Regions from separate parts of the Mesorhizobium sp. WSM4842 genome, predicted to be linked through region 1. Evidence: predicted binding sites of a transcription regulator. Region 1 holds the regulator's gene; the other holds the start of a gene.
The links. The regulator PhoB, encoded in region 1, activates phosphate uptake and scavenging genes when phosphate is short. The targets are predictions, from matches to a motif close to TGTCATNNANCTGTCAT.

Region 1 (4,415 bases):
GCCTCGATCGCCGACTTCATGGCGGCTTCGTCGGTCTTCCAACGCTCTTCCTGGAAGTTCGACCACGAAACGCCAATGACCTTGTCCTTGGCCTGTGCGACCGACGCGAGCGTCAGCGACATGGCGACCCCCGCCAGAATGGCGGCTGTGAATCTCTTCATGATTTTCCTCCCTGCGCCGCGTACGGCGCGACCAACTGGCCCGAAGGCCGGCACAAAGGCTCCTATTTTTTCGAGCCTCGAAAAAATACTGGTCCAACGCCGAAGCACTGTCAACACCAATTCTGATGGATTTTGTTGGCCTGCCGGCTTTTTTTCGAGGCTCGGAATAAACAATGACAGGCCCTTCTGCTTCTGCCAGTATTTGTCGGACATTACCGACGGCTTCCGGTTCATGAGCGGCCGCGGCAATAGGGAGGAAGCAAAAGAATGTCGGTTGGAATCCGTCATGACGATTTGCGCCGGCGCAACCGGGCGATGGTGATTTCTGCGGTACGCCGGGCCGGCCAGCCGTCGCGGACCGAGATCGCCGCAACCACCGGCCTCAGCCATTCGACCATATCGGCGATCTCTTCCGACCTGATCCAGCAAGGCATCCTGACCGAGAGCAAGGCGAGCGAGACCGTTTCGATGAAACGCGGCCGACCGCAGGTCGGCCTCAGCCTCAATCCGGAAGCCGCTGCGGTATTGGCGGTCGTGTTGTCGCTGAATTTCCTGTCGGTCGCTGTCATCGATTATGCCGGACAGGTGGTCGCCGAGGAACAGCGCCGGCTGGACACGCTGACCATGTCGCGCGACGAGCTGATCGACGAATGTGTCGCCATCGTGCGGCGCCGGATCGAAGACCCCAACCTCGACGTCCAAAGCGTCGCCCGCATCGCGCTGGCGATCCAGGGCATCACCGATTCGCATGCGCGCGCCATGTTGTGGTCGCCGATCACGCCGCAGACGAACATCGCCTTCGCCGACATTCTGGAACGCGAGTTCGGCATCCCGGCCATCATGGAGAACGACTGCAACATGATGGCCGTGGCGCTGCGCTGGCGTGACCCGGATCGCTACCGCGACGATTTCATCGCCATCCTGCTCTCGCACGGCATCGGTATGGGGCTGGTGCTGAAGGGCGAACTGTTCACCGGCACCCATTCCTCGGGCGGCGAATTCGGCCACATGATTCATCGGCCGGGCGGCGCGCTTTGCCGCTGCGGGCGGCGCGGCTGCGTCGAGGCCTATGCCGGCAACTACGCCATCTGGCGCAACGCAAGGCAATTGAGCGAGAACGCAGAGCCGGTCGCCGATGTCAGCGACGCCGAGATGCGGGCACTGGCGGCCCGGGCGCGCCAGACGGACGGACCGGAGCGCGAAGCCTACCGCAAGGCCGGCGAAGCGCTCGGCTTCGGGCTTGGCAGCCTGTTCGCGCTGATCGATCCGGCGCCGGTCGCCATGGTCGGCGCCAGCGCTGCCGCCTTCGACCTGATCGAGCCGGCCCTGCGCGAGGCCATCGCCCAGACCGCCGGCGGCCAGCATTCGGGTTCGATTTCCTTCGACACCGAGACGAACGAGCTGCCGCTGATCCGCGAAGGCTGCGCCTTGCGAGCGCTGAGCTTCGTCGACCAGGAGATTTTCGCGCCGGGCGCGCAAGGGAAGTCCGGCACGATCAGGAAGGACGTGGCGTGAGTCCGAAGGCAAGGAACAAAGGCGGAATGCGACTTGGGGTTGTGTTGAGATTCAGGTCAGGCCGCGCCGGAGTCGAAGACGGGCGCGAAGCGACCAGACTGGGCGAGTTCCGAGAACCGGAACGGAGCGTACTTTTGGGTACGTACCGGAAGCGCAGGAAATCGCCGGTCGCAGGCCGGCATCACCTGAATATCAGCTAGTCTTCCCTGATCGCATAGCCCGCACCGCGGATGGTGCGGATGACATCGGGCATGCGACCATTGTTGACCGCCTTGCGCAACCGGCCGACATGGACGTCCACCGTGCGCTCGTCGATGTAGATCGTCTCGCCCCAGACATTATCGAGCAACTGGCTGCGCGAGAAGACCCGACCTGGGTGCCGCATCATGAATTCGAGCAGCCGGAATTCGGTCGGCCCGAGCCGGATCTCGCTCTTCTTGCGATAGACCCTGTGCGATTCGCGATCGAGCATGATGTCGCCGACCTTCAGCACGCTGGACAGCACTTCGGGCTTGGCGCGGCGCAGCAGCGCCTTGATCCTGGCCATGAATTCCGGTGTCGAGAACGGCTTGACCAGGTAGTCGTCGGCCCCTGTCGAGAGGCCGCGCACCCGGTCGCTCTCCTCGCCGCGTGCGGTCAGCATGATGATCGGCAGCCGCTCGGTTTCGGGGCGCATCCGAAGGCGTCGGCAAAGCTCGATGCCGGAAACCGCCGGCACCATCCAGTCGAGCACCAGAAGATCGGGCACGTTTTCCTGCAGCCGGATTTCGGCCTCGTCGCCGCGCGTCACCACCTCGACCTGATAGCCTTCGGATTCCAGATTGTAGCGGAGGAGGACGCCCAGCGGCTCTTCGTCCTCCACCACCATGATGCGTGGCGCGATCATCGACCGGTCACCCCCGTCATGTCGCCGGCGCCGACATCGTCGTTTCGTCGAGCTTCGGGCGATCCGCCGGCAATTGCTGCCCGGTCACGACATAGTAGGCGTTTTCGGCGATGTTGGTGACGTGATCGCCGATACGCTCGAGATTCTTGGCGCAGAACAGAAGATGCGTGCAGGCGGTGATGTTGCGCGGATCCTCCATCATGTAGGTCAGGAGTTCGCGAAAAACCGCCGTGTATTTCACGTCGATCTTCTGGTCGTCGGCGCGCAGTTCTTTCAACGCGCCGGCATTGCGCGACACATAGTGCTCGACCACGCCGCGGAGCTGCACAAGAACGAGATCCGCCATCGCGTCGATACCGTGCGAGAGATTACGCGGCGTGGCGCTCTGCCCGACTGCGCTGACCCGCTTGGCTATGTTCTTGGCCAGGTCGCCGATGCGCTCGAGATCGCCGGCCATGCGGATTGCGCCAACCACGGCGCGCAGATCTTGCGCCATCGGCTGCCGCTTGGCGATCAGCGTGATCGCACTATCGTCGAGTTCGCGCTGCCGCGCATCCATGATGGCGTCGTCCGAGACGACGCGCTGCGCCATCGCATTGTCTGATGCAAGCAACGCGCGGATCGAGGCTGCGACCATCGCGGCGGCGAGCTCGTCCATATCGCGGATCAGCCTGTCGATGTGCTCCAGTTCCTCGTCGAAAGATGCGACGGTGTGTTCACCCATGATACTGTCCTCGTGTTCGAAATTCGCCGCCGGACCGCTCAGCCGAACCGGCCGGTGATGTAGTCCTGGGTGCGCTTGTCGTCGGGGTTGGTGAACATCTTGTCGGTCGCGCCCTCCTCGACCAGATAGCCGAGATGGAACATCGCCGTGCGTTGCGACACGCGCGCTGCCTGCTGCATCGAATGGGTGACGATGACGATCGTGTAGTTCTGGCGCAGTTCGTCAATCAGTTCCTCGACGCGGGCGGTGGCGATCGGATCGAGCGCCGAACAGGGCTCGTCCATCAGGATCACTTCCGGCGATACGGCGATGGCGCGCGCGATGCACAGGCGCTGCTGCTGTCCGCCGGAGAGACCGGTACCCGACTCGAGCAGGCGATCCTTGACCTCGTTGAACAGGCCGGCCTTCTTCAGGCTCGATTCAACGATGCCGTCCAACTCGGCCTTGCTCCTGGCCAGGCCGTGAATGCGCGGACCGTAGGCGACGTTTTCATAGATCGACTTCGGAAACGGGTTCGGCTTCTGGAATACCATGCCGACGCGGGCTCGCAGCTCGACGACATCGATCTTCGGGTCGTAGACATCCTCGCCGTCGAGCGTGATCTTGCCGCTCACCCGCGCGATATCGATGGTGTCGTTCATTCGGTTCAGGCACCGCAGGAAGGTCGACTTGCCACAGCCCGATGGGCCGATCAACGCCGTCACCTGGTTCTCGCGGACATCGAGATCCACGTCGAACAGAGCTCGCTTCTCGCCGTAATGAACAGAGACCTTGTCGCCCTTCATCTTGATCGAAGGGGCGATGGTTCCGCTGCTCAGTTTCTGTTCGACGCCGGCTTCCGTCATGATGTTCATATCCTCTACTCCTTACCAGCGCCGCTCGAAGCGCCTGCGCAGTATCACCGCGATGGCATTCATGATGACCAAAAAAAGCAGCAAAATCAAAATCGCCGCCGAAGTCTTCTGCTGGAACCCGGCTTCCGGGAAATCCGCCCACATGAATATCTGCACCGGCAGGATCGTCGCGGGATCGGTGAAGCCGCCGGGAATGTCGACGATGAAGGCGACCATGCCGATCATCAGCAGCGGCGCGGTTTCACCCAGCGCATGCGCCATTCCGAGGATGGTGC
Region 2 (4,415 bases), 350 kb from region 1:
GCTCCGGCACGTCGAGTTCCAGCTCGACCTCGCCGATGCGAACCTCGCCGACGAACGGATGGTTGCGGGCATAGCCGCGCTGGGTGGAATAGCCGAGCGCCAGCAAAAAACCCTCATCGCCGCGTGACAGCGCCTGCAGGCGGATGTCGCGCGCCATCGGGAATTCCAGCGGCTCGCGGGTGATATCGCCGGGGACATGGTCCTGCGGCATGTCACCATCGGGTTCGATCAGGCCTTCGCGGGCGAGGATGGCGGAGACGCGCGGCATGGCTTCCGCCTCGCTGGCGCGCTGCAGCGGCTCGGCGACATCGCCGCCGGCCGCAAGTTCGGGATCGAGCAGCCGGTGGGTGTAGTCGAAGGTCGGGCCGAGCAGCTGGCCGCCGGGCAGGTCCTTGTAGGTCGCCGACACGCGCCGCTCGACCAGCATCGCGCCGGTGTCGATCGCCCTGGTATAGCCGAAGCGTGGCAGCGTGGTGCGATAGGCGCGAACCAGGAAGATCGCCTCGATCATGTCGCCGCGCGCCTGAACGATGGCGAGCGCCGCCAATTCCCTATCATAGAGCGAACCTTCGCTCATCACCCGGTCGACGCCGAGCGCCAGCTGCTCGACGATCTGGTCGAGGCGAAGCGCCGGCACCGAACGGTCGCCGCGGCGGCGGTCGGCGAGCAGGGCGTGGGCGTTGGCAATGGCCGCTTCGCCGCCTTTTACTGCGACATACATATCACGCCTCCATCGTCTTGATGCGCGTCGTGCGCGGCAGGCAGGCAACGCCTTCCGGGGTGGCGAGGATGATGTCGACACCACGGGGAAAACGCTGATTGTTCTGCTTCCATTGTTCGACGAAGTGGCGCGGCATCTGCGCCGGCGCGATTGTCGCGGTTGTTTCGATGCCAGGACCTTCGAGTAGCAGAGGGGCGCCCGAGACGAGATCGCTCACCTGCAGGATCAGCGTCGTCGAGCGGTCGGGATAGTCCTGGGTGCCTTGTGAAAAGCCGTCGAGCGCCATCATCTCGGCCGGCGTGGCGATCAGCGCGAAATGCGCATCGGCTGGCGTGTTGGCTAGTGGTGCGCCGGTGTGGAAACCAAGCCAGGATTTCACCGCTGCCGGGGCCTGCAAAACGAGATCGAGCCAGAGCGGCGTGTCGTTGTCGCACAGCGCCAGCGCGATGGCGCCCGCGGTGGCCGACAGCGGCGCGGGCGGGCTGGCAAAGACCGGCAGGGGTTGCAGGATGCCCGGCCGCGCCATTGCGTCCATCACGGCGCGGAACACCGTCTGGGCGTCGAACACCGGATCGGCAAAGCCGCCCTCGATCGCTTGGGTTGCGATTTCCATCAGTCTTCTCCGCGTACCATGGTGAAGAAATCGACCTTGGTTGCCGCCGTCTCGGCGCGCCGCCGTTCACGTGCGCTGGCCAGCGCGGCCTGCAGAGGCGCAATGAGTTTGGTCTCGACCTCGTTGCGGCGGGCGGGATCCTGCCAGAGCGCGTCGGCGATCGCCGCCAGTTTTGCTTTCTGCTTGTCACGGCCGAGCGCGTAGCAGTGGCCGACCTGTCCGGATGCGAGCCGGACGGTGGCGCGGGTGACCGTCGCCTCGCCGACGTTGAACGGCGCGCCGCCGCCGCCGATGCGGCCACGCACGGTGACCAGGCCGGTTTCGGGGCCGCGCAGGAGTTCTGCTTGCGAAGGCAGGCCGGCTTGGTTCCAGAGGCGGACGATATCGTCGCCGGTCGATTGCGCCAGCGTCGCCATGACGGCCTTGCGCTCAAGCTGCTGATCGCGCGCTTCCTGTTCTCGCATGGCCGCCGTTCCTTCTCGTTCCAATTTGTATAATGATGTAGACAATTATACAAATTATACCTATTCTCTAAAGCCTGTCCATGACGGATGGATGACACGGCGAAAAAGCTCGGGGCAAAGAGATGATCGGTCAGCAGATCGCCAGCAGCTTGGAGCGGCGCAGCGGCGTCTCGCTGTGGCGGCAGATCGCCGAGCAGATCCTGCATTCGATCGCCGTCGGCGACTTCGCCGAGAATGCTGCGTTGCCACCGGAAGTTGCACTGGCCGAGCGCTATGGCGTCAACCGCCATACGGTGCGCAGCGCCATCGCCGCACTGGTGCAGGATGGCGTGCTCAGGGCCGAACAGGGGCGCGGCACCTTCGTGCTGTCGCGCAAGCGCCTGTCCTATCGGATCGGCGCCCGCACCCGGTTTTCGGAGGGCTTGCAAGGGCAGGCGTCGGAGCGTCGCAGCGTGCTACTCGAATCGGCGGTCGAGCCGGCCAGCCGGCGCGTCGCCGAAGGGCTGGGGGTTACCAAGGGTTCGACTGTCATACGCCTCGAGACACGCGGCGAAGCCGATGGGCAACCGGTCTCGCGTGCCACCGGCTGGTTTGATGCGGCTCGCTTCGCCGGCATCGATGCCGCCATGGCCGAAACCGGATCGGTGACGGCCTCATTGCGGCGTTTCGGCATCGGCGACTATCTCAGGCAATCGACGGTGCTGTCGGCCCGCCACGCGGACGCCGCCGACCTTGCCGATCTCGATCTGCAGCCCGGCGCCATCGTGCTGGTCACGGTCGCGGTCAACGTTACGCCGGACGGCGAGCCGATCCAGTTTGCGGAGTCGCGCTTTTCAGCGGAGCGCGTGGAGCTGAGGCTGTCGGTGAACGATTAGCCTTCAACGTCGTCATCCTTGGGCGAAGCAGGAGCGCAGCTCCGTCGCGAAGACCCAAGGATCCATGCCGTGACCTCGCGCGAAGAGTAAAGACGGCGCAAGACAGAGGTCGTTCTGTACTGCTGCAACGCTCGTATGTAACGGCATGGATCCTATGGTCTTCGCCGCGTCGCTTCGCTCCTTTGCTCCGCCATAGGATGACGAAGTGATGGATGTTTCGGCTAATCGCCAAGGCATGCGCTCTGCCAATCCTGCAATATCGCCCGCCGAATTTTTCGTGCCAGACCGACATCTCATCCGACTTGGATGACAGCCTTGATCAGGCCGGATTTCTCGTGCGCCCAGCGGGCGAGGTCGCGCGGTGTGTCGCCAAGCGTCGTGCGATGGGTGACGAGCTTTGCCAGCGGCACCGCGCCGTCGCGGATCGAAGCGGCGACATGATCGAAGTCGGCGCGCAGCGCGTTGCGGCTGCCGATCAGCGTCATCTCGCGCTTGTGGAATTCAGGATCGGAAAAGACGATGTCGTCCTTGACGACGCTGACCAGGACCAGCGTCCCGCCATGCGCGACATGGGCGAAGGCCGACTGGACGGACTGGGTGTTGCCGGTGGCATCGAAAATCACGTCAAAACCTTCGCCGCCGGTCGCCTCGCGCACCAGGTCGGTCGCAGACTGCCGCGAACCGTCGAGGGTGGCGAAGCCGAGTTCGCTTGCGGCGAAGCCCAGCCTTTCCGCGCTCATGTCGAGCAGCGTCACGTCGAGACCGGCGATACGGGCAAACAGCGCCGTGCCGAGGCCGATCGGCCCGGCGCCGATGACCAGCGTGCGCGCGCCGGGATCAGCCAGCGAGCGCCGCACGGCGTGCGCCCCAATCGCCAGGAATTCGACGGCGGCGGCATCGGCCAGCGACAGGCCGTTTGCCGGATAAAGATTTTGCGCCGGCACCAGGATCCGTTCGCACATGGCGCCGTCGCGATGGACCCCGAGCACTTCGATCCTGACGCAGCAATTCGGCTTGCCTTGGCGGCAGGCGATGCATTTGCCGCAAGCGAGATAGGGGTTGATGATCACCAGTTCGCCGACGGCCAGATCGACGTCCTCGCCAATTTCGATCACGGTGCCGGAGACCTCGTGACCCATGATGCGGGGATAGGCGAGGAACGGATGCTTGCCCTCGAAGATGTGATAATCGGTGCCGCAGATGCCGACATGACTGACCGCGACCAGCGCCCAGCCCGGCGGTGGTGTGCTCGGCGCCGGGCGGTCTTCCACAACAAGATCGCCGGGCGAACGGCAGACGACGGCTTTCATGCTTTTATCCAGTCGGTTCATGGCACCGCCGGCCCCGTTAGCGCCGGCCAGCGGTTTGTTAATATGGTCTACTTGCCGCGGCGGCGCAGGCCGTCGAAATAGACGATGACGATGATCAGCACGCCGGTAATGATGCGCTGCCAGAAGGCATTGACGTTCAAGAGATTGGCGCCGTTGTTGATGGTGGCGAGGATGAAGGCGCCGAGCAGCGGTCCGTGCACCGAGCCGACGGCGCCGAACAACGAGGTGCCGCCGATCACCGACGAGGCGATCGCCTGCAATTCCCAGCCCTCGGCCTGTGTCGGATTGCCGATGCCGATGCGCGAGGCAAGCAGCACGCCGACAAAAGCCGCGCACAGGCCAGACAGCGTATAGGCCATGTAGATGGTACGCTGAACGTTGACGCCGGAAAGCCGCGATGCCTCGGCGTTG

Region 2: the regulator PhoB is predicted to act here: its motif matches at 1,879-1,895, upstream of phnF (phosphonate metabolism transcriptional regulator PhnF).

Annotation. Positions count from the first base shown of each region.
Region 1 covers NZ_CM148372.1:1,590,119-1,594,533, reverse strand. Annotated here, with positions in the region: gene xylF (D-xylose ABC transporter substrate-binding protein) at 1-161, opposite strand, end outside; gene AC0NIE_RS07620 (ROK family protein) at 429-1,676, shown strand; gene phoB (phosphate regulon transcriptional regulator PhoB) at 1,873-2,562, opposite strand; gene phoU (phosphate signaling complex protein PhoU) at 2,579-3,286, opposite strand; gene pstB (phosphate ABC transporter ATP-binding protein PstB) at 3,325-4,140, opposite strand; gene pstA (phosphate ABC transporter permease PstA) at 4,153-4,415, opposite strand, start outside.
Region 2 covers NZ_CM148372.1:1,943,371-1,947,785, forward strand. Annotated here, with positions in the region: gene AC0NIE_RS09320 (carbon-phosphorus lyase complex subunit) at 1-721, opposite strand, end outside; gene phnH (phosphonate C-P lyase system protein PhnH) at 723-1,334, opposite strand; gene phnG (phosphonate C-P lyase system protein PhnG) at 1,334-1,798, opposite strand; gene phnF (phosphonate metabolism transcriptional regulator PhnF) at 1,921-2,673, shown strand; gene AC0NIE_RS09340 (zinc-binding alcohol dehydrogenase family protein) at 2,967-3,983, opposite strand; gene AC0NIE_RS09345 (ABC transporter permease) at 4,052-4,415, opposite strand, start outside.